Regions from separate parts of the Bacillus sp. XF8 genome, predicted to be linked through region 2. Evidence: riboswitches for the same ligand, from Rfam matches in the RefSeq annotation. Region 2 holds a riboswitch; the other holds the start of a gene.

Region 1 (18,523 bases), on a different contig from region 2:
AATATAGATAGTGTGTTATAAAACAACACGCTTGTAACACATATCTGTATGAAAATAGATTAGTGTTTAGTTGTCTAGTTGTATTTGAAACAAGAAAATAAAATATTTTTATAAAGAAATTTTACTTTTTATTAAAAAACAATAAAATTTATTATAAAACCATTCGCTTTTCTACATTAGAAGCAATCTGTAAAAACCTAGAGTGTCCGCCTGGCGATATTTTGGAATATGTAGAAGAACAAAAACATAGCCATCCGCATCAGCAAAATAGGCCGCTACGGATGGCTATGCTTTTACTATGAACTAGATTGAACTTTTTATAGAAAAATGAATTTCATCCAAAACAACATGATCTCCGTAGCTTTTGACTAAAGTACTCACTTCAAACCGCAACGCTAATAACAGCCTTTTATAATATTCATTTCAACCCATTATTCAGTCCCTCAATTTTCTTCTTCCAATATATTGTCATCGCAAACCATATAATGAAGTAAATAACGATAAAGCTACCCATGCAAATAAGAATCGGAACAGGGCGATTTGGAACCCAGCCAATCCAGATTGCAATCGGTAAGAATGTTCCTAGTAAAATGATAAAGTGAACGATTGTTTGTGTTAAAATGCTCCATTCTTCTCTCTCAAACACAAAGGAAGCAAATGAGAAAATCATCCCCACAATATTTGCTGTTACAAGGTGTGCAAGCAATGTCTTTGTCTCTAATACATCCATTCCATTTGCATAACCAATTCCTAAAAACAATAAGCTATAAACCATCGCCATCGCCATTCCTGCAATAACCTTAGCACATACTCTATCAAACAAAGTAACCATCATTCTAGCCTCCTCCCATATTCAGAGCTTCTTTAATAAGCGGTACATACTTTCTTGAAACATACTCTTTCATTCCATTTGAAAAATGGGCACACATACTGCCGCTAAAAGACATTTCAAAGCTTGTTACATGCTGTAGGTTCGCTAATGTAGACTTTGAAAACCGTACAAATCGATCACCCTGTAATTTTGTTTCTAGTTCATACAAACGGGATTTCACTTCAAGACTTCCTTTCGATGTTTGAGCCATTACTTTTCGATTCTCTGCATAAAACCAATAAATTTCCTTTGGCTCTAACAAATAATATTGCTGATCCAAAATTCCAACAATTTGTTTTACACTCCCACCTTCTATCCTTTTTAAAAGATGGTGAATTTCATCTGTTACTTCTTTTGTCTTTACAATAATCTCTATTTCATCTTGTGATGGATCTAATTCAAGGTGAATTTTCACTACTTTCCACCTCCCTTACACTTTTATTGTTACATATATTTGGAAAAATAAAATAGATTTGTACATAAATGGTATCGCCTCCATCATGACTGACACTTTTTCGTACATAAAAAAACCTTGCATAAGCAAGGCTTCATTCTTTCGCTAACATTTTCCTATATAACTCTACAAATTCACTCGCTAATTCCTTCACTGTTATGGCGTTCATTAAATGATCTTGTGCATGAACCATTAGAAGCCTAATTTCTGTTTTTTCCCCACCAGCTTCTCTTTGTATTAAATCTGTTTGCAAACGATGTGCCTCTTGCAGCTCTTGCAAGGCTTCTTGCAATTTCGTCTCCGCTTCTGTAAATTCCCCACGCTTCGCACAATCAATTGCTTCCATCGCACTGCTTCTCGCATTTCCTCCATGTAAAATCAAATGAAAAGCCTGCGTCTCTAACGTATCCATTTTAACTTTCTACTCCCCCTTTTCTTCGGCTACCTTTTGTTTATCCCACATTTTCAAGAATGGAAAATAAATAAGAAAAGCAAGCACAAAGTTAATTAACTGCAATACAACACCTGAAATTTTACCTCCTGATCCTAAATACCCACTGAAAAGAATCGGTGTAGTCCATGGTACAGCCGCTCCACTTGGCCGAGCAACAAGCCCCCATTCCATTGCGAAATACGATACAACTGTTAAAACAACTGGAGCAAGTATAAATGGAATAAGAAGAAGCGGATTTAACACAATTGGCATCCCAAACGTGACCATCTCATTAATATTAAAAATGCCTGGTGCAATTGATAACCGCCCTAAACTTTTTAATTGCTGACTCCGTGCAAATAATAACATCGCTACAACAAGTGCAAGCGTTGCACCAGATCCACCTGTGTAGATCCACAAATCAAAGAATTGTGCTGTTATTGTGTTTGGGACGTCTTGCCCCGCCTGAAAAGCAATGCGGTTTTGATCCATTAATGATAACCAAACCGGGCTCATAACACCGCCTACAATTGCAGCACCGTGAATTCCACATGCCCAAAGCACATGGACAACAATAACCGCTGCCACCGCGCCAAAAAGGCTGGCGCCAAGTACACTAAGCGGAGCTTGCAAGAGCTGCCCTACAATATTATGAATACTACCGAAAGAAGTGTTTTCCAAAATTAAACGTAGAATCCAAATAACCGTCACAACAATAAATCCTGGAACAAGTGCTGCAAATGAACGTGTTACAGCTGGTGGGACCGTTTCTGGCATTTTAATAATCAACTTTCTTTGGATAATAAACCTGTAAATTTCAGTAGATATAAGTGCTATAATCATCGCCACGAATAATCCTTGACTTCCCATCAGTGCAGCAGGTATAACTCCATCTACAAGTACACTCTCTTTCGTACTAGGTATGATATGCGTCACTTGAAATGGAGTTGCAAGTAAGAATGATACAAGTGACAATGCCCCTGCTGCTAATGCATCCACTTTATATTGCTCCCCTAGTCTGTAAGCGATTCCAAAAGTGGCTATTAAAGACATTATATTAAATGTTGCGCTAACTGGATACCCTAACGCCTTCTGCCAATTCCCTCCAAATAAACCTTCCATAAAATCATTGTAGCCAGGTATTGGCAAAGCACTAATAATAAGGAAAAATGAACCAATAATTAAGAAAGGCATCGTTAAAATAATGCCATCACGAATTGCTTGTAAATGCCGCTGCTGTGCAATTCTCCCCGCTATTGGCATCACATATTTCTCTAAAAATCGGACCATCTACTCCACTCTCCTCATGCTTTCATTGACAATGCTGCTTCCAATACGGCCTCTCCGTTACAAAGGCCATAATGTACAGAGTGAATAATATCAACAGGTATCCCTTTTTCTCCACACATTTCCTTCATCTTCGGTAATAAATAACGCACTTGTGGTCCAAGCAAGAGCACATCCGCTTCATCAATATGATTCCGTATTTCCGAACCCGATACAGCCCAGATTTTTACTTCTAACCCTTTTGCTTGTGCTGCTTTCTCCATTTTCGTTACAAGTAAACTGGTAGACATTCCTGCTGCACAGCAAAGTAAAATGTTCATCAAACTCCCCCCCTTATTTTTAATCATGCTGGAATCATATCAACGTTGCTCTTCAAATCCGCTACTAGATTACCAATATATATGTCTAGATTATTTTTCATATGACGAGCATAAAAACAAAAATTTCTCTGTTTTCACGCTATTCCATCTATGTGTATTCTCCTAGTAAACAGCCTCACAACTGGTTATAATGATTCAGTATGATTTTTTATAAAGTGAGACTTTAATCAGAGGGGGTTTTCTTCATCCCCTTCTGATTATTAGCCTTTACGAATCGGGCTTTTACGGGCCGTTGATCCCCCACCTAACTTCTTTGCTTTCGCTGAACTTTGAGGTGGGGGTCTTACTGCCCGTTAATGCGGGATAAATAGATTGGAGGGTATATATATGAAAGCTTATCGCTTTCCACTTATTTTATTATCTTCCATCCTAATTGGTGGTTTCATTGGTTATTTCATGGGTACCGATGCAGTTGCTTTAAAACCGCTTGGTGACATTTTCTTAAACTTAATGTTTACGATTGTTGTGCCTCTTGTGTTCTTTAGCATTGCTTCATCTATTGCCAATATGGATGGATTAAAACGTTTCGGAAAAATTATGTCTAGCATGGCTGGGACTTTCTTATTTACAAGTATTATTGCTGCAATTTTTATGATTATTGTTGTGAAAGTATTCCCACCAGCGCAAGGTGTTGTATTAGAACTAACAAAGCCTGATAAAGTTGAAAATATTAGCGTGGCTGATCAAATCGTGGGCATTTTCACCGTATCAGAATTTTCGAAGTTATTATCTCGTGAAAATATGCTAGCGCTTATTTTCTTCTCTATTTTAATGGGGGTAGCAACTTCAGCAGTTGGAGAAAAAGGAAAGCCATTCGCTAGCTTCTTACAATCTGGCGCAGAGATCTCAATGAAAGTTGTATCATTCATTATGTACTATGCTCCAATTGGACTAGCTGCCTACTTCGCAGCTTTAGTTGGAGAATTCGGTCCACAGCTTCTTGGAACGTATTTCCGAGCTGCAATGGTATACTATCCGGCTTCTATCTTATACTTCTTTGTTGCCTTTACATTTTATGCTTACCTTGCAGGGCGCAAACAAGGTGTACAAATTTTTTGGAGAAACATGGTCTCTCCTACAGTTACATCACTTGCAACTTGTAGTAGTGCCGCGAGTATTCCAGCAAACTTAGAAGCAACTAAAAAAATGGGTATTTCTTCTGACATTCGTGAAACAGTTGTTCTTCTTGGTTCTACACTTCATAAAGACGGATCTGTTTTAGGTGGCGTAATTAAAATTGCTTTCTTATTCGGGATTTTCAATATGGAATTCTCAAGTCCAAAAACATTAGCAATCGCTCTTGTTGTTTCCCTATTAGTAGGAACAGTAATGGGTGCTATTCCAGGCGGTGGTATGATTGGTGAAATGTTAATCGTTTCTCTATACGGCTTCCCACCAGAAGCGTTGCCAATTATCGCAGCTATTAGTACAATCATCGACCCACCAGCAACGATGTTAAACGTAACAGGTGATAATGTTTGTGCCGTAATGACAGCTCGTCTTGTTGAAGGGAAAGACTGGGTTAAGAATAAATTTGCATAAGAAAAAAGAGCGTTGTTTTTCATAAAACTAACGCTCTTTTTTTCTTTAATCACAAATTTGTTATAACTTTCACAAATTTTCCACAGCCCTTCCCTCTTCTTCGTACTATAATCATGTATGGAAAAGGAGATGGAAATCATGACACAAAATGCCCCAGAATTTAAGGTTTTGCAAAGCATCGCGTTTCTTGCTGTTGTTTTACAAAGTTCTTTACTATATACAATGAATCAAGGAAATATCGCATTAGAACAATCTCTCATTATTGGAATGCTATTCAACCTCGCAAAATTTTCAGCACCAGCATTCATCTTTATCGTTGGATTTCATTTAATTCGGCAGTATACAAAACAAATGGTATATAAAGAATACATATACGAAAAAACTGCACATCTACTTGCACCTTACTTATTCTGGTCTATCATTTACTTATTTACAACAACCCAATTCGTTACGATGCAAAGCGGAATAAAGAGCTTATTACTTGGAACAGCGGCGCCTCATCTTTGGTATGTCATCATGATGTTTCAAATTCATTTGCTATTCCCCTTACTATGTACTTTATTTTATTGGTTTCAAAAACGAACACATAATCAGCAAGACATATATAGATTCATGGTTGCTTTTGCCATCCTATATTTTCTCTTAATGTGGTTCTCTTCCCATTATATTTTTAACGGCGAAGTGTTAACTCGTTCAACCATCTTACATTATACAGACCGTTCCTTCTTCTTCTATTCATTCTACTTTGTTATGGGCGGAATTGCAGCGGTAGCACTGCGAGCTTGGCGTTTATTTGTCATGAAGCACATACCGCTTGTGACAATTTTGTTTTTTATTTTCTTCTTATTCATTAATTATGAAATGTTTAGCTTCTATGGTGTAGATTCAATTCATCTCACTGTATCTACATACTTAAAGCCCTCCATGTTTTTATACATTGTATGTGAAATACTCATACTTTACGTATTATCTATCATGATTGTTCAGCGGCGAGGAACATTATATAAAACATTGCGTTTTATTGGAAACTACACATACGGAGCTTATTTAGCACACTTTTTCTTCTTACAGCTAAGCACGAAATTACTATCTCTATTTACAGTACAAACCAATACAATTCTATATAGTCTATTCCTTTTTCTTATGACGGCAACATTCTCTATCATCACAATGGTTATATGTAGTGTTCTTCCATTCCATACATGGATTACAGGACCTTCTCCTACTCCAATATTAAAATGGCCAGCACTCATACCTACCTTACCGTTATTAAGAGGTAAAAAATAAGAAGAAGCTTATACCCTTTCTAGAATGGCATTTCTATTCCTTATCCATTTTCAATTTCGTCTCAGCTAACAGCGGCAACACATTATCAAAAATATGCGTGTTGCCCTCTTTTCCAGTTACATATCCGCCATAAAATCTGCTGAATACGTTGTCATTCCGGAATTCACTCATACGCTCGTACAATTCCTTAGCAAACTTTATATCTCCCGTTTGTAACACATATAGAATTGTCAGCCCATACGCTGCTGGGGATTCAAAATCTACTACTGGTTTTCCTGTTTCTAAATCATAGCGACCGTATAGCTTCCCATCTTTACGAAATGCCTTTTTAATAAAATCTAAATATGCTTTAGAGGAAATTCCGCCTAAACTGCGATGATAGGCAACATACGATTGATCAATCAAATTCACCTGGTTTTCAAATGCAAATGTACCATCCTCTTTATATTCTTTCGGGAATGCCCAGCCACGCCTTGGATAATCCGCTAAAAATTGAATCACTTCCTGATACTGCGTTTCTGAGATTTTTCCGTACTTTTTCATATAAGAGAATGCACTTGGATTTATGTAAGATGTCGTTAATATGTTATTTTGCATACCCTTATCTGCGTCATAATAATCAACATACTGTTTCCCTTTCTTATTATAACGAAGCACAGCATCACTCACTTGATCAGCAAGATCTCTATAGCGCTCTTCTTTATACATTTCATAGGCACGATATAGCTGTTCGATAATACGAAGATCATCAATGAGGGCATTCGTGGCAGACTGTCTTTCTCCTGTTTCAGAAATCTTCCATAAAACAATATGGACAGGATGTATAAAATAATTTTGGATTACCTTTACTTGTTCATCAAATAATGATTGATTGTCCATATCAAGCGTATATTGTAGCCATAACCCTGCTGATTCTGATAATGCTTCACGACCGGCTGCCTCGCTCGTTCCTACATTTGGATCAGCTATTCGATATGTTGCGAGCGTACCATTATCATTGAGCATATGTCTCAAAATAAAATATTCTGTCCGATTCCCTTGTAGTGCAGTCCAAAAAACAATTCCACCTAAAATCACAAATAAAGTTAACGCAATCCATATATACAAACGTTTCCGCACATTTTTTCACCTCTATAATAAGGCTAACCGTAACCTTAGTAGAACATACGGAAACATTAAAATGACAATCCTTTAGATTGCCCCTCACTTTCTATCCTTTACACACGTTAATTAGCCTCTTTCGCCCTGCGATACAGTGATTGCACAAGGTGATCATATTCACGCCGTGTAATTTCTTTATTGTATAACTTTAATAACAAATCTTTATGCTCTTTCGAAAACGCCATTTTTCTAATGACTTCAGGATACATACAAACATCCCCTCCGTTTCACATGACCTTCCAGCTTGTCCTTCTACAAATGAACCCCCAAACAGAACTAACGTTCGCATAAGCATTATAAAAGATTTTGTTCTAAAACACAAATGAAATATTTTTCTCTTTAACTCTCTTATTTTTCTGAAGATTTCAAAATTATAATATCATATTAACTTTTTAAAATACATATGTATTTTTTTACATTTTTTTGAATAGATTTTCCAGTTCAATCAGAAAATAATGGCAAAAATGAAGAGGAGTAGAATTATGGATACTGTTACATTGTCACGGGCTTTCTTTGGGTCATCACTAGCATTCCACATTATTTTTGCAACCCTTGGAATCGGACTATCTTTAATGATTTTTATAAGCGAAGTATTATATCACTGGAAGAAGGATTCAGATTACGCTGTTATGGCAAAAAGGTGGACAAAGGCTTTCGCCATTCTTCTTGGTGTAGCAATTCCAACTGGAACAATCGTCGGTGTACAAATTTCACTTCTTTGGCCCGGGTTCGCCAAAATTGTCGGTCAAGTGATTTCTGTTCCGTTCCAGATTGAGATTTTCGCCTTCTTCTTAGAGGCTTTATTTATGTCCATTTACGTATATGCAGCAGATAAATTACCACCATTTATGAGATTAATCTCACTTTTTTTTGTCATGCTTGGTGCTACTGCATCCGCCGTATTAATTACCTCAGCAAACACATGGATGAATACACCAGCAGGCTTTTCTATGAATCCTGATGGCTCTGTTTTTAACGTTGACCCGTGGAAAGCATTCTTTAATCCTAGCTTTTTCACAAGTTCTTTTCACGTTGTCATTACTGCTTATGCAACGGGAGCGGCAGTCATTGCTTCCATCGCCGGATTTAAATTATTAAAGCGAAATCTGGGTGCACGTGAAATTGCTTATCATAAAAAAGGGCTATTTTTAGGCCTTGTCGTTACATTTATTACCGGCGCAATCATGTGGCTTTCTGGGCATGAATCGGCAATTGCCTTACATGAACATTCTCCGGAAAAATTAGCCGCAGCAGAAGCATTATTTGATACAACATCACATGCTCCTCTTGCAATTGGCGGATTTGTCGATCCGGCAACTCATGAACTACAATACGGGCTTGAAATTCCTAATATGTTAAGTTTGCTAGTTGGATTGAACCCTAACACTGTCGTAAAAGGGTTAAATGAATTTCCACAAGAAACGTGGCCGCCATTTTATACCCATACGTTCTTTAATTTAATGGTTGGTACAGCTGTATTCACTTTTGCCGTCGCAGCAATTGCTCTTTTATATTGGTACTTTATTTATAGAAAAAAAGGAGCAGAGTTGCCAAAATGGCTTCTATGGGCCACTGCTGCATGCGGGCCGATTATGATGCTCGGCATTGAATTCGGATGGATTTTCAGTTGTAGTGGCCGTCAGCCTTGGACGATTTATGGGATGCAGCGCACAATGGATGCTGCTACGCGCGCTGATTTCGTCGGGCCCTTATTTATTTTATTCATCATTTTATATATCGGGCTTGGCGCTTTAACGATTTTCGTACTACGGACTTTCTTTAGAAGACATCCGCTAAAAAATGATTTAAGGCAGCAAGGAGGAGATTCTCGTGCATGAGGCGAGTATTGCGATTATCATTTTATGGGCCCTTATCTTCGTATACAGCATTTTAGGCTCCATTGATTTCGGAGCTGGATTTTGGGGCATGGTATATGCCAAACACCCAACACTTGCTGCAAAGCTTGCCAATCGATACTTATCACCAACTTGGGAGGTCACAAATACTTTCCTCGTTTTTGTTGTTGTTGCATTTCTTGGCTTCTTTCCGAAAGCGACTTTTACCCTTGCAACAGTCATGTTCGTACCGGTGACATTAATTTTAGTTCTCGTCGCTATTCGTAGTACATTTATGGTGTTCGCTTATTCTGTACCAAAATATGAACATACCTTGCGTTTCATTTCTGGTATTACGGGGCTCTTAATTCCTGCCTTATTAATTACGGTTTTACCCGTGACAGAAGGTGCTTATATTACGACTTCTGGAGGTAAAGAAGTCCTATTATACGGAAAACTTTTATCAAGCCCTGTAATTTATTGCTATATGCTATTCGGATTAACTTCTGAGCTATTCCTGTCCTCTCTTTTTCTAGCTGACTTTGCAAGAGAACAAGGCTCAGAGGATACGTATCGCCTTTATAGACGCAATGCCATCGTACTCGGTCCGGCAACACTTGTTACAGCCATCATCGCCCTTGTTGTCATGGAACCCGAAACACATTGGCTCATGCAAGGGTTAATTAAACAATTCCCATGGTTCACAGTATCTATTATTTTATTTGTAATTGGATATTCTTCTCTTTGGTGGACAAATAAAAAGCATAGTACGCTCGGTTGGCCACGGATCGCCGTTTTAGCGGTTGTTGCGCAATATGCATTTGCAAGCTACGCTTACGGCGTCGCGCATTTACCGTATATCATTTATCCAGACGTTACTGTATTCACAAGCTTTACAACGAAGGAAACATTCTATGCCTTACTCATTCTCTATGCAATCGGCATTGCGATCTTACTTCCAGGCTTTATCTTCTTCTGGAATTTATTCTTAAAGGATCGAACGTTCCTAAAGGAAAAATAATAATAGCCCCCTCTGCTACCGTCTTAGCAAAGGGGGCTTCTATATTTAAGTTAAGTACATGTGATCAATCAAGTAAAAAGGTGTTCGGAATGGTACATCCCGTATTATTGATATAAATGACTACCAGCTTCTTTAAATTCTTCTGCCTTCTCTTTCATACCTTGCTCAATTGCTTCTGTTGTTTCTAAATCATTCTCTTTTGCATATTCACGAATATCATGTGAAATTCTCATACTACAGAATTTCGGGCCACACATTGAGCAGAAATGGGCTGTTTTTGCACCTTCTGCTGGCAACGTTTCATCGTGGAAATCCATTGCGCGTTCAGGATCTAAAGATAAGTTAAATTGATCGCGCCAGCGGAATTCAAAACGAGCTTTTGAAAGTGCATCATCACGTTGCTGGGCTGTTTTATGTCCTTTCGCAAGGTCCGCTGCATGCGCTGCAATTTTATACGTAATAACCCCTTCACGAACGTCATCTTTGTTTGGCAATCCTAAATGCTCTTTCGGTGTTACATAGCAAAGCATCGCTGTACCAAACCAGCCGATCATCGCTGCGCCAATCGCCGATGTAATATGATCATAACCTGGTGCAATATCCGTTGTTAACGGTCCGAGTGTATAGAACGGTGCACCTTGGCAAATATCAAGTTCTTTATCCATATTTTCTTTAATTAAATGCATTGGTACATGCCCTGGTCCTTCAATCATTACTTGCACATCATGCTTCCAAGCAATTTTCGTTAACTCACCAAGCGTTTCCAGCTCAGAGAATTGCGCTTCATCATTTGCATCCGCAATCGAACCTGGACGTAATCCATCTCCTAAAGAGAAGGAAACATCATATTGTTTCATAATTTCACAAATTTCTTCAAAGTGTGTGTATAGGAAGTTTTCTTTATGATGATATAAACACCACTGCGCCATAATCGAACCACCGCGTGAAACAATTCCTGTTGTACGCTTTGCTGTAATTGGAATGTAACGAAGTAGTACACCTGCATGAATTGTAAAGTAATCCACACCTTGCTCCGCTTGTTCAATTAACGTGTCACGATATACTTCCCAAGTTAAGTCTTCAGCAATACCATTTACTTTTTCTAGCGCTTGATAAATCGGCACTGTTCCAACTGGTACCGGAGCATTACGGATAATCCATTCACGAGTTGTATGAATATTTTTTCCTGTTGATAGATCCATAATTGTATCTGCGCCCCAGCGCGTTGCCCATGTCATCTTCTCTACTTCTTCTGCAATGGAAGAAGATACCGCAGAGTTCCCAATATTCGCATTTACTTTCACATGGAAATTGCGGCCGATAATCATTGGTTCTGCTTCTGGGTGGTTTATGTTTGCTGGTAAAATAGCGCGTCCTTCTGCAATCTCTTTACGAACAAACTCTGGCTCTACGCCTTCACGAATCGCAACATATTCCATTTCAGATGTAATGATGCCGTTACGAGCATAGTGCATTTGCGTTACATTTGCCCCTTTTTTTGCGCGAAGTGGCTTACGATCCATTTGTGGGAACACAGGTGTATGCTCGGATGCAGCCTTCACACCATCATCTTCCGGTTTGATTTCACGCCCTTCATACTCTTCCACATCTCCGCGCTCAACAATCCAGCCATGACGAGGCGTTGGAATTCCTTGTTCAAGTTCCACTTTGTATTCTGGATCTGTATAAGGTCCGCTCGTATCATACACGCGAATCGGTGGGTTTGGCACACCGTTTGTATCACTTTGTTCGATCTCACGCATCGGTACTTTCATTCCTTCACGCGGGCCATCAACATAGACTTTCTTACTCCCAGGTAAACTCGACTTCAATTCAATTTGCTCAGCTGAAACAGATTGCTTCATAATTTGTGTTTCCTCCCCTTTATCGTTTCAAGAAACCTTCCTTGCTTGAAATCTCCAACCATCTTCCAAGCAACTTTGATTATCTTGACTCTGAATCCAGCTTCAGTGGCTAGAATGGTCGATGGCTTCGCTTCTTCCATTCTGATCAAGCCGCTTCCGCCTTACTTACGTGTGACAAGGACGAGAACTAGTGGCCAGCGCATGCCAAAATAAAAAGAGCCAGGTCCATAGTAAAACAAGGACCTGGCTCATAAAGACATAGTTATGTAAAGCCGTTAACTTCCCTACGCTGGTACGAGCCAGATCAGGTCCAGAGGGTTAAGAAGTTCTCGCACTTCTCTCTCAGCCCAAGCTTCTCTTGGGCACCCCTAGTTTATCACTGATTTAATTTCCAATACTTTCTCATCATACACGATAATCAGAAAAATGCAAAGGTATTCTTAAAGATTCCTCCCTGCCTATCACTTGCTACTCCAATGATCACATAACTACTTATTTTTTCAACTTTATAACAGAAAAGCTTTATTCACGCAGATTCTGTATAGCATGTTTTGTCTTTTCTAATTGCTTTACTGTGAACTCATATTGAGAAGACGAGTATACAAAGAAAACGACATCGACTACTAATAGTTGAGCAAATCGAGAGCTTGTAGCTGCACTACGAATTTTGGCTTCAGGTGCACGCGCTGTAAATAAAGATACATCTGCTAGCTCAGAAATCTTACTGTTTCCTAAACGAGAAAGGCTAATTGTCTTTAACTTAAGCTCTTTTGCTGTTTTCATTAGCTCTATTACGTCTCTCGTTTCTCCACTATACGAGATTCCCCAAAATAAGGCATTTTCTGATTGAGTAGCCATCGCTACCGCTAACAAATGACGATCTGAAATTGCATAAGCCTTTTTACCTAAACGGATCCATTTCTGCGCTACATCCTCTGCAATAAGAAAAGATGCCCCCACTCCATAAATATAAATAACGTCTGTATCTCTTAGGAAATTAACTGCTTCTTCAATAGATTTCGTTTCTAATTGACCCACTGTATCATGAAGCGTTTGTACTGTATTAGATAACGTTTTATCAATAATGGACTGCACTTTTTCATTAGGTTCAATATCAAAATATCCTACATGTTGTATATGCTCTACTTCAGCATATAGACGTGCTTTCAAATCTGGAAAACCAGTTACTCCTAATGATCGACAAAAGCGAACAACGGCCGCACTACTTGCTTCTGCTTCTTTTGCTAATTGATGTATTGTCATCTGTGTTACTTCTTTTGTATGAGAAAGAATATATTCTGCTATCTTTCTCTCTGAGTCAGGTAACTCACCTAAGACTAATTCTATTTGTGTTCGGATACTATTTACCGCCAATTATTTCAGCTTCTTTCCATTTATACTTTTTCTATTTAACTCCAGCGTTTTGCTTCCTGATAAAGTGAAACTTTAATCAGTGGGGGGTTTTCTTCATCCCCCACCTAACTTCTTTGCTTTCGCTGAATTTTGAGGTGAGGGTCTTACTGCCCGTTAATGCGGGATAAAAATACCTATGACTAGTCGTTTTTCCCTAGTACATAGGTATCATTCCCTTCGTTATTGAAACTTAATTTTAGTTCCTGCTTTCACATAATCTAAAAGGCTTAGATATTCATCGTGTATTTTTCCAACACTATTTACTCGTGGATCCTCTGGCAACTGTTGTTTCATGATTTGAGTTTCACCAATATATCGTAAGTATTCAGCATTATCTACGGTAATCGTTCCAATCAATCTTTTGCCAGGTTTTGTAGTAGTGTACAATTCTTCTTTCTTAGAAAATAACTCTCTTCCTTGTTCAATTCTTATAACAGCTTCTGATTCATCAGGACGATTGTTATAGATAATGTCTTTTGGAATGTACGGAGACAATTCACTTGTAGGTAAAGTAATAATTCCTTCTTTTTCAAATCTATTTATCAAATCCAATGTATCATCATCTATTTGAGGATCACCAATAAAAATCCCATCAATACCCTGTGATAATTCCACATAACTTACATAAGGGGATTGATTTCGATGTTTTTCAACAGTTGGTAAACCTGCAAAAATTGGACCTCGTAACACTTTATCTCCTGGAATAAACGCCCAAACCTGAATGCCGTATTTTTGGAATATGCGGTTTTTATTAGAAAAGAACTCCATTGATATTCCTGTATACTCCCTTGGATAAAAGTTATGCATGGCTACTACATGCCCCAGATTTAATCCTTTGCCCTGTAATTCGCAAATTTTTTGTTCATCGAGAGTACTAGCATTTAATACAATCCGAAAATGCTTTTGCAGTTCCACAATTTCCTCATCGCTAATTCCAAAGTCAATACGAACTGTCTTTACTCCAAGGTCTTTCATTTCAAGGTAATCATTAACACCAATGACTTGAAGAGTATTAGGTGAAATATCAATAACAACATCTCTATTGTTTTCCTTTGAATCTTCCAAAAAATCTTGGATTATTTGATGAGTCATTTGTTCTTCAGGGATATGGAAGGAAGTGAAAATTGTCTTTACTCCTCTTTGATCCATCTTTTGAACAAAGGACATATCTAGTTGTGAAAAGTAAATTGAATATCCTAACATGAGTATCTCTCCTAAAATGAGTTAACGTTTCGTCGTTCTATAAAGTGAAACTTCCATTTAAAGTTTCACTTTATTACTCTTGTTCCATCATTGCTTCTTTTGGTATACCGAAGAAATATGTGAGAATAAATCCAGCGGCATATCCTGCTAGTAAGCCAATGATATAGTTAAGCCATAATCCATCAGCAATTAGCGGAATTAATGCCATACCTGATGGTCCAATAGCAATCGCACCGACATGGCCAAGCAACCCAATAACTGCTCCTCCAATACCACCGCCAATACATGCTGTGATAAATGGTTTTCCTAACGGTAATGTTACACCGTAAATTAATGGTTCACCGATTCCAAGAATACCAACTGGCAGTGCACCTTTAATCATATTTGTTAGAGATTTATTTTTGCGGCAACGAATCCATATTGCGATTGCTGCTCCAACTTGTCCTGCTCCTGCCATTGCAAGAATTGGAAGTAATTGTGTTGCACCTGTTGAATTAATCATCTCAATATGAATTGGTGTTAATACTTGATGCAATCCTAACATAACAAGTGGTAAGAATGCTGCACCAAGAACAAATCCTGAAAATGCACCGCCACGGGCTAATACCCAGTTAATCGAACCGATTAAGTTATCTGAAATAAAACCTGCAAAAGGCATAATTAAGAAAATTGTTACAAGACCTACTACTAATAATGCAATGGTAGGTGTCACAATGATATCAATTGCATCAGGAATCACTTTACGTAATTGCTTTTCCACTAATGCTAAAATCCATACAGCTAATAATACTCCAATTACTCCACCTTGCCCTGCTGATAAAGGTTCACCAGTAAAGATATTATGAATTGGATTGTCTGGTGACATTCCTGTCAATAGCGTCGTTCCACCGATTACCCCACCAAGAGCTGGAGTTGCCTCAAATTCTTTCGCTGCATTAATACCTACATAAATTACTAGATATGCAAAAATTGCGTTTTTAATAACATTTAGTATCGTTACATATTGATTCCAAGTATCTCCATCTAAGTTTCCAGCAGTAATATTATTTGACAAAATTGATGCAATACCTGCAATTAACCCTGCTCCAACGAATGCTGGAATAAGAGGAATAAAGATGCTACCAACTTTTCTTAAGAAGTTTTTAAAAGGTGTGTTATTCTTTTTCTTTAATTCTGCTTTCATATCTGCGCCTTTTGCTTTTAATTCTTCTGCAGAAGGAGCCCCTGAAGTACTACCTTTTCCTTTTTCTTCTTCTAGCACAATACCAAATTGTTCTGCTACTTTTGTAACAACGCCTGGTCCGAGAATGATTTGATATGTTTCATCATCAACCGTGCCAAGAACTCCGTTAATTTTCTTCAATGCTTCTTCATTAATTGCGCTACGATTGATAGGTGTCACACGAAGACGTGTCATACAATTTGTATATGAGGCAACGTTCCCACTACCTCCAATAGCATCTAAAATTTCAGTTGCCATGTTTTGGTATTTACTCATGATCTTTCCTCCTTTTATTATCTAAATCCAGACCCTAACTCCTTAGCAATTCCATTAGTTAAGCTTCGGAGTTAGGCAAGGTTACTAACAACTTTTTCACTTTATTTAATTGCTTGACGAATAAAACCTTGAGTCTCTTCTAATCGTTGCACAGCTTCTTCTTTTGAAAAACCTGCTAAGATCATTACAATTGCAATTTTCGGCTTATTATCAGCCTTTGCTAAATATGATTCAGCTGTTTCGTAGTCACAAGATGTAGCTTCCATTACAATACGTTTTGCACGTTCTACAAGCTTTTCGTTTGTTAATTGTACATCCACCATTAAATTGCCATATACTTTTCCTAGTCCGACCATAGATGCTGTTGAAAGCATATTACAAACTAATTTTTGAGAAGTACCAGATTTCAGTCGAGTAGACCCAGTTAATACCTCAGGTCCATTATTAACTTCAATCGCAATATTTGCCTCTTTTCCAATTGCGGAACCTTTATTACAACTTACTGCTACTGTTTGTGCTCCAATAGAATTCGCATATGCTAAACCGCCAATCACATATGGAGTACGTCCACTCGCAGCAATTCCAACTACAACGTCTGTATTTGTTAGATGAATGTCCTTTAAATCTTGAATTCCTAATTCTTTACTGTCTTCTGCACCTTCTACCGCTTTGATAAAAGCTTTCTCGCCGCCAGCAATTAATCCAACTACTTCTTCAGGTTCTGTCCCAAAAGTTGGTGGACATTCAACTGCATCTAGCAAACCAATGCGACCACTTGTTCCAGCACCAATATAGATTAAGCGCCCTCCTTTTCTTTTTGCTTCTACAATTGCTTCTACCGCTTTTGCAATTTGTGGAAGTTCTTGCTTCACACTGTCTGCTACTTTGGCATCCTCTTCGTTCATTACTTTAAGAAATTCTATTATTGACATCTCATCTAAGTTCATCGTTTTTTCATTACGAGTTTCTGTCGTTAAATTTTCTAACATATATATCATCCTTTTTATTGAAATTATTTACTAAAAGCATCTTTCGAAAGCGTTTTCTTTATTACAGGTATAGAATAGCATTTGTAAAATATAATTTCAATATATTTTTATTTACTTTAAAATTAAATTTCAAAAAAGAATAAAAAATACCTATAGGGAACCCTGACAAATACCCATCAAGCCAAGGAAAATAAAATACCCCGTAACGAAAAAAACAATACTCCCTCTCTAAAATTCATAGAAAAGAAGTTATGGAGATATCCATTTATCTTATCCTAATGGCATGAGACAGCGTCCCTTTAACTTCAACATAACCATTGATAAATTTAAAAGGAGAATCTTTAATGGAGCAAACAAATACCAAAGAGAAGTTGTTAAACGCAGCTTCTAAATTATTTCGTAAGCAAGGATATCATGCGACAAGTTTAAGTCAGATTACGAAGGAGAGCAACGCGCTACGCGGCTCTATTTATTATTACTTTCCAGAGGGAAAGGAGCAATTAAAAGAACCGGAAAAAAAGTGAAAAGTTATCTTGAAGAATCGTTAGCATTAGAAGATGATGCTGCTCTAGCTATTCATAATCATTATGAGAGCTCGCCTTCAAAATATTAGCTTGATGGCAATGGGATATCGTCAACATTCCTGAAATGTTGACGATATCCTTATTACAAAAGAGAACTAAATTAATGAGACTACCGAAAAAGTCCCTATTTTGAGTAAGCAATGAAAATTTTATCAATATACAAAAAGAAGATAACCATCTATATACAGTAGATGGCCATCTTCTTTTTCTCTTTAAATGAACTTTTTCAGTGCCCTCAAATTAACTAAGTTTTCTTGTTTTCTATCCCACAATTGGTATTTCATCCATTTACATAATAATATTTTTGAGTATTTTCATTTCATAAAACCCATTACGGTATCATCCACGTTAAATAATAAGCTTGTACATATGTCATAATACCAACAATGATTACAAAGAATAGACTATGTTTCACTGTAAAGCGGAATAAGTCAGATTCTTTTCCAGCGAGTCCTACTGCTGCACATGCGATAGCAATCGATTGCGGAGAAATCATTTTACCCGTTACACCACCTGTTGTATTTGCCGCAACAAGCAATACTTCTTTTACACCAACTTGCTGTGCTGTAATAGCTTGCAAATTAGAGAATAGTGCATTTGCCGATGTATCTGATCCTGTTAGGAATACGCCAATCCAACCAAGAAATGGTGAGAAGAACGGGAATAATTCACCTGTTCCTGCTAATGCTAGCGCGAGTGT
Region 2 (12,390 bases):
GATAAACAACAAATGTCCAAATTATTGCAAGTATATTTTATTATGGGAAGTAATAACTGCCAAAAGGACCCATTACAAGTAATGAAAGAAGCACTAGATGGCGGAGTGACACTTTTTCAATTTCGTGAAAAGGGAGAAGGAGCTTTAACTGGAGAGAACAGGTTGCATTTTGCTAAGCAGCTACAAGCGCTTTGTAAAGAATATAATGTTCCATTTATCGTAAATGATGATGTGGAATTAGCAATTGAATTAGATGCAGATGGTGTTCATGTCGGGCAAGATGACGAAGGAATTACATCAGTTCGTGAAAAAATGGGAGATAAAATTGTCGGAGTATCTGCTCATACGGTAGAGGAAGCACATTTTGCAATTGCAAATGGGGCGGATTATCTAGGAGTAGGACCTATCTTTCCAACGAGCACGAAAAAGGATACAAAAGCAGTACAAGGAACGAAAGGTCTGCGTCATTTTAGAAAGGCGGGGATTACAGTCCCGATTGTTGGAATTGGAGGAATTACAGTTGAAAATGCTGCTTCTGTTATAGGAGCGGGGGCAGATGGAGTTTCCATTATTTCAGCGATAAGTTTAGCAGATTCACCTTATGAAAGTACAAAAAAACTTATAGAACAAGTAAATAAATAAAAAAGGGGAGGCAGCTTAAATAGAAATAAGCCGCCTCCCCTTTTTTATTTAGTAATAGTTTGTATTTCAATGACGAGTTTTAATGGGTATGGAAAGGTAAAAATAGGGATTTGAGTTTTTTTTGTAGGAAAAGGATGATTGGTGATAGATACTACTCTTAAAATGGGATTGGAAAATCCATACGCTCAATTTTGGAAAAAGAGTGATCTCGTTATTTGGGGACAGCAAAAAGTATGATTGATGAGGGGCAATAATCAATGGAGGGTGAAGAAATTCCCAGGGATAAAAGTTATACTTTATATAACGTATATAGGGAAGTGAAAATTTGAATACAAAAAAAGATATAAGGCTATATAAAGGCATTTATTATAGTGTTTTTTTTCCGTTAGTTTTTGGGTGTGTATGTTTAGTTACATGGCCAGATAGTATATTATATGTTATTTCCGGTTTGCTTTTAAACCTTTTTTTGGCTGTATTTTCTTACTTATTTAAGTGGGAACAGTATTTAGGGTGGCGCATTTATTTTGGTATTATTCAATTTGATTTATCTTGCATATTTACTTTAGTCGCAACTTGGTATAGATGGGGAAGTAAGGGGTTTATTGGTGTTGGAATGGTAGGGTATTTTTTGATATGTAAAATAATAGGTTATAAATTTCGTGAAACTATTTTAAAAGAAGCAATTAATCCAAAAACAACAATTGGAAAAATGATTTATGGAGTAGGTTTTTTAGGTGGGGGAACTGCAGGATTTGCAGGTTATTTTTTTAATACAGAGCTGAACGGAAGGTATGGAGAGCATGTAGGCGGTGGGATTGTATTAGGAATACTATCGGTGGGACTTTTATTAATATCAATGTTTTTTCAAGCTACACATTATAAAATTGATCATCCAAATTTTGATGCTTTTGGAAAGAAAAATCAAAGATTCAAGGACGGATGATTATCTCAATATGTAACAGAATAGATTAAAGTTTTACTTTTCAGCATAAAAACATTGGTGCGGCTCAAACTAACATGTATGAATATATCCGTTTCGGAGGCGACAACATGATTTCTTTACAAGATATTATAGCTGCTCATGAGAAAATGAAAGGCATTGTACATATGACACCGCTGGATTATTCAAGTACATTCAGTGAGTTATCGCATAATGAAGTGTATTTAAAACTTGAAAATTTACAAAAGACGGGTTCTTTTAAAGTGCGAGGCTCTTATAATAAGATGGTTTCTCTTGATAAAGGTGAATTAGAAAATGGAGTTATTGCAGCATCTGCTGGAAATCACGCACAAGGAGTCGCTTATTCTAGTAATATGCTCGATATTCCCTGTACGATTGTGATGCCCAAAGGTGCACCGCTCAGTAAAGTGCTTGCGACTAAGCGATATGGTGCACATGTGGAATTGCAAGGTGATGTATTTGACGATGCTTTAGCTTATGCACTTGATTTAAAAGAACAAACGGGTGCGAAGTTTGTTCACCCATTTGATGATGATGCTGTAATTTCTGGTCAAGGGACGGTAGGTTTAGAAATATTGCAGCAGCTTGATGACGTCGAAGCTGTTATTTGTCCAGTTGGTGGCGGCGGCTTAATTGCAGGTGTTGCGCTGGCGATTAAAGAACAAAAACCGTCGGTGAAAATATATGGTGTACAAGCGCTTGCTTGTCCGGGGATGAAGCAATCATTGCAAGAAAAGAAAGTGATAACAGTAGATGGGGCCCCAACTATGGCAGATGGTATCGCTGTAAAAAGGCCAGGTGATTTAACATTTCAGCTTGTAGAGCGATATGTAGATGATATTTTTTGTGTGGATGAAATGGAAATTGCGAGAACGATGTTAATGCTACTTGAAAGAAATAAATTATTAGTAGAAGGCTCAGGTGCTAGTTCATTAGCTGCTTTACTCTATCAAAAAATTCCTGTGAAAGAGAAAAAAGTTGTGTCGATTTTAAGTGGTGGAAATGTTGATGTTAACTTCATTACTCGTATTATTGAACATGGGATGGTTGAAGCTGGCCGATTTGTTCATATCGCAACAATGATTAAAGATAAACCAGGACATTTGCAACACTTACTCGAAATTGTAACAAGTTTTGAGGCGAACGTATTACATATTCATTTAGAGAGAATTGGAACAAAAGTGTTTCCAGGGTATGCACAGCTCCATTTATCATTAGAAACAAAAGATAAAAATCATATTGAAGAAGTATTAAGTGGGATAGAAAAGAAAGGGTATAACGTAGAAATTGTTGAATGAATAATTTAAACAAACGTTTGATTAAATGAAAAAGCACAAACTTTATTCAGAAAAAGTTTGTGCTTTTGTATGTTAAAACATAATTGAAATGAGTAGCATCCCAATTCCAATGGAAGCGAATGTTGCGACTAGACCAGGAATCATAAAGCTATGATTTAATACATATTTACCAATACGTGTTGTTCCTGTACGGTCAAAGTTGATCGCAGCAACAATTGTTCCGTAGTTTGGAATGAAGAAATAACCGTTTACTGCCGGGAACATTGCAATAAGTAGTGCAGGTGAAATGCCGAGTGACAATCCAAGTGGCATTAACGCACGTACTGTTGCTGCTTGACTATAAAGTAAGATTGATAAGATAAATAGTGCAATTGCGAATAACCAAGGTGCACTTGTTACTAAGTGTTGAATGGATCCTTGAATCATATTTAAGTTTCCATTGAAGAATGTGTCTCCCATCCAAGCGATACCGAAGATTGCAACAACGGCTGTAGCACCTGCTTTAAAGACATTGCCAGATACAATGCTCTCTACATTTGGTTTACAGAAGATAATAATAAGAGCAGCAATTGTTAGCATAATCATTTCAATTGTGTAAGGCATCGATAGACGAACCAACTTTCCATCTACCATCCATCCTGGACGAAGGGCTTCAAATGAGCCAAGAAGAACAACAAAAATTGTTGCGAATAAGAAAAGAAGAACAGATAGTTTCGCGCCTTTTGTTCCGGTGAACTTTTCCTTTTCTTCGAGTTTAGGAATCATGCCTTCTTTTAAACGCTTTAAGTATTCAGGATCTTCGTTTAATTCTTTACCCAGTTTGCTTGCAACGAAAGCTGCTAACATACAAGCAATGAAAGTAGAAGGAATACTTACTTTTAAAATATCTAGCAGTGTGATTTTATAATCAGCTAGCATTGCTAGAAGTGCAACAGTTGCAGCTGAAATTGGACTTGCTGTAATTGCTTGTTGTGAAGCGATTACGGCAATGGACATCGGACGTTCTGGTCTGATTCCTGATTCACGTGATACTTCTGCGATAACAGGGAGTACTGAATAGGCAACGTGACCAGTCCCTGCGCAAAATGTAAATAAATACGTAACAATTGGTGCGAAGAATGTAATACGCTTCGGATTTTTACGAAGTGCTTTTTCAGCGAGATGGACAAGATAATCCATTCCGCCTGCGGCTTGCAGTGCGCCAGCAGCTGTAATTACTGCTAGAATCATCAACATAACGTCAATAGGTGGAGCGGTAGGTTGTAAGTGGAAGACGAATACGAGTATTGCCATACCAACTCCGCCCATCACTCCTAGTCCAACTCCGCCAAGGCGTGCACCGATAAAAATGCAGAGTAATAAGGTAATAAATTGTAGCCAAAACATAATAAAATACCTCCAACATTCATATGGTAAGATATTTTTGAATAATTTAATTTGAATGATAATTATTAAATTAAACAAATAAAAACCTTTTTTATTATATAACACATAAAAAGTAACATTCACTATAATTGGTAAAATTATTTTACAAAAATAATCGTAAAAATGTAATTTTTTAATATAGTGTTTTATGATTGAAGCAGTTATGTAATCTGCTTATCATGGAAGATAAATTTGCGAAAAATAAGAAAATCGAATAATGGGAGTTAAAAGGAGGGAAGAATTTCAACTAGTATTACTGCCCGTAAAAGCCCGATTCGTGAGGGTTAATAATCAGTGGGGAATGAAGAAAAAAACTGATTAAAGTTTTGCTTTATGTGTAAATAATCCCCACTCTATTGTTGATATATAAGTTAGAATGGGGATTAAGAAAAATATGAGTTAGAAAAAACATAGAACTATTTTGTTATGAGAGAGTTTTACAGACCAATGTTTTTTCTTTTTTATAGTGTTTAAAGATTATTTATTAAAGATTTTTGCTTCTAATTTACGACCAGTTGGAGTTGCAGCTAAACCTCCCTCTGCTGTTTCACGTAAAGCTGAGGGCATCATACGGCCGATGCTATACATTGCATTAATTACTTCGTCACAAGGGATAGCAGATATAATACCAGCTAATGCCATATCAGCTGCAATTAATGCGTTCGATGCACCACCAGCATTTCGTTTTACGCAAGGTACTTCTACAAGGCCTGCGACAGGATCGCATACAAGGCCTAATAAATTTTTTAATGCAATACTAAACGCCGTTGCACATTGTTTTGGTGTACCTCCTGCCATAGCAACTGCACCAGCTGCCGCCATTCCGCTAGCCGTACCGACTTCAGCTTGACAACCACCAGCAGCTCCAGAGATGGAAGCGTTGTTGGCAGTGACAATTCCAAATGCAGCAGCTGTAAATAAAAATTCTAGCATTTGTTCTTCTGTTGCTTGTAATTTTTCTTTTACTGCAAATAATACACCAGGAACTGTACCAGCTGATCCTGCGGTTGGGTTTGCACAAATAATGCCCATTGCTGCATTTACTTCATTTGTTGCAACAGCTTTTGCAACTGCATTGAGGATGATATCTCCCGAGAGTCCTTTTTTACTTTCAATATACTGTTTCATTAATACGGCATCACCCCCAGTTAAACCAGTGATGGATTTAACCCCTGCTAGTCCTTGAGAAATAGCATTTTCCATAATCGTAAGCTTTTTTTTCATACGGTCGATTACTTCTTCGCGAGAAGATTCTGTAGCTAAAATTTCTTGACGAACCATGATTTCAGCTATAGACACGTTTTCTCGTTTTGTTAATTCTAGAAGATCTGCGACTGTTTTGAACATCATAATTATCAATCCTTTACTGGAAGTTTTGTATGTAGGAGATATTGCTAATGAATACTAACTTACACGTTTACCGTCAATCTCTGTAATTTCCATCATACCGCCACCGATTGAAATACCGACTAATTCCATCTTTCGCGAGCCTTTTATTAACTTAAGACGAGCTGTGTTTGGATGTTCACTTTCTTCTTCACATTCATGAAAATTAACATTCATCCCGATTGCTTTTGCTAGTTTTAATGCTTTTGGAATACGCGAGTCATCTGTTGGAAATCCCATTAATCCCCCGACAATCGCTACATCTGTTCCATGGCCTTTATATGTTTTTGCAAATGAACCATAAAATGAAATATTTACTTCTTCTGGTTGTTCACCAAATAGTGTTCTAGCTTCAACACCTATCCGAGCAGCACCAGCAGTGTGGGAACTAGAAGGACCTACCATAATTGGACCAATAATATCGAACATTGATTTGTATTTCATGTTTTATTCCTCCAAGCTTAGTTTTTTTATAGATTAAGCAGCGATTTCTTGTGAAACTTCTCTAATTTCGTCACTTCTACGAATTTTAAAGTTTTTAAAGATTAATGAGCCGATAAAACCGGATAATAAGCCAGTGGCCATAATGGTTGCTGCGCACATTAGTACTTTTACTGGATCGTTGAATCCAAACATTACCATTAATCCAGCAATTGGAGTTGCTGTGCCCACAGCATTATTGATCAGTCCAAACGATGCAATAATTACGCCGGCAATCATGCCACCCATTGCGTTTGTTAAATAGATAGGAATTGGATTTGCAGCGATAATATCGATTTGTGTTAATGGTTCAATTGCAACTGCAGTTGTAGTAGATTTGTTACCAAATTTCATACGCTTGAATAGCATATAGTTAACAAAAGAAGAGCTTGTTACTGATAAAGCACCGATTGCCATTGGCATACCAGTTAAGCCAATTAAACTTGTTAAAGCCATGGAACTTAATGGGCTCATGCCAACGATTGGAATAATTCCGCCTAGAACAATTCCTAATAAAATTGGATTTCCAGTACCAGCAGATACTAAAACGTCACCAATATTTTGTAAAATTCCGACTACTATTGGTGCAATTGCTTTTGCTAATAAACGCGCTACAACTGGAGCAACTAATACAGCGACAATTAAATCGATACCTTCTGGAACACGTTTTTCAATTTTTTTAATAAGGAAAGAGACTAAGTAACCAGCTATAAATGCAGGTAATAATTTAAAATCAGCTAAAGCTACACCAACCATCATTGAATAGACCGGATTTACCCCCATTTTTAAACAAACAAGTGTACCGGCAGCGATCCCGCCAAGGCCACCTGCCATTTGACCGAGCTCTTTTAAAAATGGAATTCCGATTAAATCACCTGTTACATAACTATGAAAGGCTTCTACTAAGAACGTCGCACAAGCAGCGCCAGATAGACCACCCATAGCTTTCATTCCATTAGGAGCTTTAAAGCAAAATAATGACATACACGAAAGTACAGCGAGTAACAGTAAAGTACCTTTTAACATTTCCATACTAATTCAGTTCCCTTCATTCATTTACTTTTTAAATATAATTATCGGGAGAGTGTAAACGTTTTCTCTGGAGGCGATAAAACATAATTATTTGATCGGTTATCTCTCGACGCCATCATTATAACCTGTATATTTATGAGATTAATATTTTTGTGTTTTCAGAAAAGACATATAAACAGAACTTTGAATGACTAATAAATCGAATTGGTTAAAAGGAAAATGTGTCCATTATTTGAAGGTGTATCAATAGTTAATGGGGAAAATATACTACAGATTTCTTTTGATTAACAAGTTGATTATATTGAAAAATTGTTAGTAGGGTACATATTTTTTTAGTAGTTTTTGTTTATTATTCTATAAAGAAAAACTGTTATAGTAGTAAAAAAAATTGAATGCAAATAGATAATCGGAGAAAACGTAAGATTAATAATGAATTATAATTATAACAAATGAATTTATATTCATTTGTTAGAAAAAAAGAACTTTTTTTGTGTGTTTCTTAACAAGAAGCTTTATTAAAAAAGTATTGGAAGGGGCGATTTAGTTATCTTGCTTCATTTATCCTGCATTAACGGGCAGTAAGACCCCAACTGATTAAAGTTTCACTTTATGTTCTAACAAAGTTATTTTAAAATGTAATCTAATAGAACAGAAGCAATGTCTTCTGTGTTATAAGTTTGTTTGAAAAAATAAATCATGCTACAATGAAAACGAATTAAGGACCGGGGAGCCAATTGGCTGAGAGGATGTAAAAAGCATCGACCCTCAACCTGATCTGGATAATGCCAGCGTAGGGAGTTACTTAAAGTGATGTAGCATATGTTATTCTATAATAACTTGCATACAAGGCTTTCCTACGTGATGGTAGGAAAGCCTTTTCTTTTTACAAACATATTTTGCAAGGGGGATTTTAATATGTCACAACAAGTTACAATTTCATTTTCAGTAGTACCGCAAGCAAAAACGAATGATGTATATGCTGTTGTTGATAAAGCAATTGAAGTCGTACAACAATCGGGTGTTCGCTATGAAGTAGGTGCGATGGAAACAACGCTAGAAGGAGAATTAGACGTGCTTCTTGATGTCATTAAGCGTGCACAACAAGCTTGTGTCGATGCTGGAGCAGAAGAGGTTATTACTTCTATTAAAATCCATTATCGTCCAAGTACTGGTGTAACGATTGATGAGAAAGTTTGGAAGTACCGTGATGAATATGAAAAACCAGAAACGATCTAACATAACAATTACAACGATTTGGCTAATCCTTCTCATTGCTATATGGGAAGGAGTGGTTACATTATTTCAAATTGAGTCGTGGATTTTACCAAAGCCTTCTGCGATTGTCCAAGAGCTAGTTGGAATGAAAGATTTATTGTTACCAAATACAATGCAAACACTGCAAGAAGTTGTAATTGGTTTGTTTTTTGCGATTTTACTTGGAACAAGTATTGCAATTATTATGGATGTTATTCCGCTATTTCGCATTTTAATTAATCCGTTACTCGTTATTTCGCAAACAATTCCGATTGTGGTGCTAGCACCTCTATTTATTATTTGGTTTGGATATGGAATGTTGCCAAAGGTAATGGTCGTTATTCTTGTCTGCTTCTTTCCAATTGCTCTTAGTATTTTAGAAGGTTTTCAAACCGTAGATAAAAACATGCTCAAGTTATTAAAAACAATGCGTGCGACAAAATGGCAAACCTATCAAAAGGTGAAATTTCCAGCTGTACTTCCATACTTTTTCTCAGGGTTAAAAATTGCCGTTACATATAGCGTGATGGGAGCGATTATTGGGGAATGGCTTGGTGCGAGTGAAGGATTAGGTGTCATGCTTACGCGCGCAACAAAATCCTTTTTAACAGCTCGTGTATTTGGTATCGCAGCAATTATCGTAATGGTGACATTGCTCTTGTATTTTATCGCAGAATTTATGGCAAGACTAACAGCACCATGGATATACAGAAAGGACGATAAAAAATGAAAAAAGGACTAAAAGTGATGCTAGCGGCTTTACTCGCAGCCAGTGTTGTTGGTTGTAATGCAGCAAAGAAAGAAGAGAGTACAGATACAGGAAAGAAAGTAAAAATTGTTTTGGACTGGTTCCCAAATACAAATCATACTGGTTTATATGTAGCGAAGACGAAAGATTACTATAAAAAACAAGGTTTAGATGTAGAAATTATTCAGCCAGGTGATAACGTATCGGCAGAGCAAATGATTGCTTCAGGAAAAGCTGATTTCGGTGTGAGTTATCAAGAAAATGTAACATCGGCTCGTGTTGAAGGAATACCGGTTGTTTCGATTGGAGCAATTATTCAGCATAACACGTCAGCGTTTGCATCACTGAAAAAAGATAATATTACTTCCCCGAAAGATTTTGAAGGAAAGCGTTATGGGGGCTGGGGGGCACCAGCAGAAGAAGCGACGTTAAAAACAATTATGGATAAACATCAAGCTGATTTTAGTAAAGTAGAAAAGATTGTTCTTGGACAAACAGATTTCCTTAAATCGATTGGTCGCGATGCGGATTTTGAATGGATTTACTATGGTTGGGATGGCATTGAAGCGAAACGACAAGGAAAAGAATTAAATACAATTATGGTAAAAGATTTAGATCCAGCGTTAGATTTCTATAGTCCTGTCATTATTACAAGTGAAAAGCATACAAAGCAAGATAAAGATTTTGTGAAAAAGTTTATGAGTGCAACAGCAGAAGGATATAATTTTGCAATTAAAGAGCCAAAAGAAGCTGCTGATATTTTAATTGAAAATGTACCGGACATTAATAAAGAGTTAGTACAAGAGAGCCAAAAATGGTTAAGTACGAAGTATCAAGATGATGCGAAAGCGTGGGGAGTACAGAAGGAAGAAGTTTGGACGAATTACATGAATTTCTTACATGATAACAAAGTTATTAAAAAGAAAATTGAAGTAAAAGATGCCTTTACAAACGAATTCCTTCCAAGTGAAAAATGAACGGATTACAAATAAAAGATGTTGTGAAAGCATTTGATGGGAAAAATGTACTAGAAAAAATTAGTGCTTCTATACAAGAAGGTGAGTTTGTCTCGTTCGTAGGCCCAAGTGGTTGCGGAAAAAGTACGTTATTAAATTTAATTGCGAGTGTTGAAGAGGCGACTAGTGGTGAGGTGGTCTATAATGATACCCTTGTTCAAAAACAAGATATTGTAAGTTATATGCCGCAGCAAGATTTGTTACTTCCATGGCGCTCAGCACTGCAAAATATTGTTCTTCCACTAGAAATTGAAGGGAAGCCAAAGAAAGAGCGACTTACAGAAGGAATGGAAGCCTTAGAGCAGTTTGGTCTAGCTGAATATGCAAATCATTATCCAGATGCATTATCTGGTGGTATGCGTCAGCGTATTAGTTTTCTTCGTACCTATTTATGTGAAAAGCCGATTATGCTACTTGATGAACCGTTCGGTAAGTTAGATGCATTTACAAAAATGGAAGTACATCGTTGGCTTTTAAATTCGTGGCATCAAGAGAAGCAAACAATTGTGATGGTAACGCATGATCTAGACGAAGCAATATTATTGTCTGATCGTGTATTTATCATGTCTCAAAGACCAGCAACAATTGTAGGTGAGGTGAATGTTAACTTACCCCGTCCTCGAACGATGGAAATGTTAACATCTCTTGAGCTGAAAGAAGATAAAGCGGAGATTTTAGGAATATTGGCTCCTTATATGCAGAAGTAATAAAAGTCTCTTAACAATTTTTGATATAATAATTGTTAAGAGGCTTTTTGTTTGAAAAAATTTTTTAATGAAAAAGAGGAACAAAAAGATTCATAACGAATAAAATATAAGAGCATGGTACATGCTTATTATAAGACAATAATGATTCATAAAGGAGTGAAAGGATAAGATGACTTTATCGACTGTTCTTCAAATGGTTTTAGCTTGATATGGGAGAAGTCTGCCCATTTTTAAAGTTTAAGCCAAATTGAAGACAGCAGGTAAAGAGCCTTAATCCTTTTTTACGATAATAAATTGTAATGGGTAAGGTGTGTTCACCTTACTCATTTTTCATGTATACACAATTCAATAAGATCTTTATTTTGCTGTTCTCTCTATTTGGCTTGTTAGTTATAAAGAAAAGGAGAGAACAAAAATGAGTGTATTAACAGTAGAAAATCTTACGCATACGTATGGAGATAAAACCATTTTATATAATGCTTGTTTTCGATTATTACAAGGTGAGCACGCCGGGCTTGTTGGAAGTAATGGTGCAGGGAAATCAACGTTACTTCGTCTTTTAACTGGAGAAGTTTTGCCTGATGGAGGGAAGATTGAATGGTTTCCACATGCGAAGGTGGGATTTTTAGAGCAGCATATTGATTTACAAGAAGGGATAACGATTGAAGAATATTTACAAAGTGCATTTTCTCATCTGTATACGATTGAACGTGAAATGATAGTCATTGCTGAAAAGATGGCAAAGGAAGCAGAGTTAGAGAAGCTATTAGTACAATATGGAGAATTACAAAATATACTAGAGGGTTCAGATTTTTATCAAGTTCATACAAAAATAGAGGAAGTAGCAGCCGGTTTAGGCTTGTTAGACTTAGGTATGAAAAAAGATGTTTCAAAATTAAGTGGTGGTCAGCGTACAAAGTTATTACTTGGAAAGCTTCTCTTAGAGAAGCCACATATCTTATTGCTGGATGAGCCAACAAATTATTTAGATACGGTTCATATAGATTGGCTAAGAGCGTATTTACAAGCGTATGAGCATGCTTATATTGTCGTTTCCCATGATGAATCGTTTTTAAACCATATTACGAATGTTATTTATCATTTAGAAGGGCAAACAATAAAGCGCTATACGGGGAATTATGAAAGATTTTTAGAAAGTTACCAATTGCAGAAGCAACAATTACAAGCAGCTTATGCAAGACAGCAAAAGGAAATTGCAAATTTAGAGAGTTTTATTCAAAAAAATAAAATCCGAAAAGCGAAGCAGGCAAAAAGCCGTGAAAAAGTATTAAAAAAAATGGAAATAGTTGAAAATCCTGACGGTGCACCAAGGCCGCGTTTTCATTTTCAAGTTCACACTGAACCTGTGAGTCGTATATTACAAGCGGAAAAAATACAATTTGGTTATACAGAAGCATTATTTCCATCATTTGATTTACAA

What was found. Region 2 has a riboswitch for thiamine pyrophosphate ahead of J4P91_RS16400 (MTH1187 family thiamine-binding protein). Riboswitches for the same ligand answer to the same signal wherever they lie in the genome.
Region 1: another riboswitch for thiamine pyrophosphate. It lies ahead of thiC (phosphomethylpyrimidine synthase ThiC); the one in region 2 lies ahead of J4P91_RS16400 (MTH1187 family thiamine-binding protein).

Annotation. Positions count from the first base shown of each region.
Region 1 is NZ_JAGDQK010000018.1:4,078-22,600, reverse strand. It holds partial or broken gene J4P91_RS11290 (helix-turn-helix domain-containing protein) at 129-302, shown strand; gene J4P91_RS11285 (DUF3021 domain-containing protein) at 419-832, opposite strand; gene J4P91_RS11280 (LytTR family DNA-binding domain-containing protein) at 837-1,286, opposite strand; gene J4P91_RS11275 (PTS sugar transporter subunit IIA) at 1,420-1,737, opposite strand; gene celB (PTS cellobiose transporter subunit IIC) at 1,747-3,048, opposite strand; gene J4P91_RS11265 (PTS sugar transporter subunit IIB) at 3,063-3,365, opposite strand; gene J4P91_RS11260 (dicarboxylate/amino acid:cation symporter) at 3,753-4,967, shown strand; gene J4P91_RS11255 (acyltransferase family protein) at 5,085-6,254, shown strand; gene J4P91_RS11250 (transcriptional regulator) at 6,288-7,373, opposite strand; gene J4P91_RS11245 (hypothetical protein) at 7,481-7,624, opposite strand; gene J4P91_RS11240 (cytochrome ubiquinol oxidase subunit I) at 7,898-9,253, shown strand; gene J4P91_RS11235 (cytochrome d ubiquinol oxidase subunit II) at 9,246-10,271, shown strand; gene thiC (phosphomethylpyrimidine synthase ThiC) at 10,376-12,136, opposite strand; TPP riboswitch at 12,401-12,516, opposite strand; gene J4P91_RS11225 (MurR/RpiR family transcriptional regulator) at 12,659-13,510, opposite strand; gene J4P91_RS11220 (MupG family TIM beta-alpha barrel fold protein) at 13,730-14,752, opposite strand; gene J4P91_RS11215 (PTS transporter subunit EIIC) at 14,826-16,250, opposite strand; gene murQ (N-acetylmuramic acid 6-phosphate etherase) at 16,352-17,248, opposite strand; partial or broken gene J4P91_RS11205 (TetR/AcrR family transcriptional regulator) at 17,584-17,742, shown strand; gene lldP (L-lactate permease) at 18,155-18,523, opposite strand, start outside.
Region 2 is NZ_JAGDQK010000025.1:16,032-28,421, reverse strand. It holds gene thiE (thiamine phosphate synthase) at 1-642, shown strand, start outside; gene J4P91_RS16430 (hypothetical protein) at 968-1,585, shown strand; gene ilvA (threonine ammonia-lyase) at 1,693-2,901, shown strand; gene J4P91_RS16420 (anaerobic C4-dicarboxylate transporter family protein) at 2,974-4,287, opposite strand; gene sdaAA (L-serine ammonia-lyase, iron-sulfur-dependent, subunit alpha) at 4,804-5,673, opposite strand; partial or broken gene sdaAB (L-serine ammonia-lyase, iron-sulfur-dependent subunit beta) at 5,746-6,156, opposite strand; gene J4P91_RS16405 (PTS sugar transporter subunit IIC) at 6,190-7,224, opposite strand; TPP riboswitch at 7,938-8,038, shown strand; gene J4P91_RS16400 (MTH1187 family thiamine-binding protein) at 8,140-8,460, shown strand; gene J4P91_RS16395 (ABC transporter permease) at 8,432-9,208, shown strand; gene J4P91_RS16390 (ABC transporter substrate-binding protein) at 9,205-10,203, shown strand; gene J4P91_RS16385 (ABC transporter ATP-binding protein) at 10,200-10,949, shown strand; gene J4P91_RS16380 (ABC-F family ATP-binding cassette domain-containing protein) at 11,365-12,390, shown strand, end outside.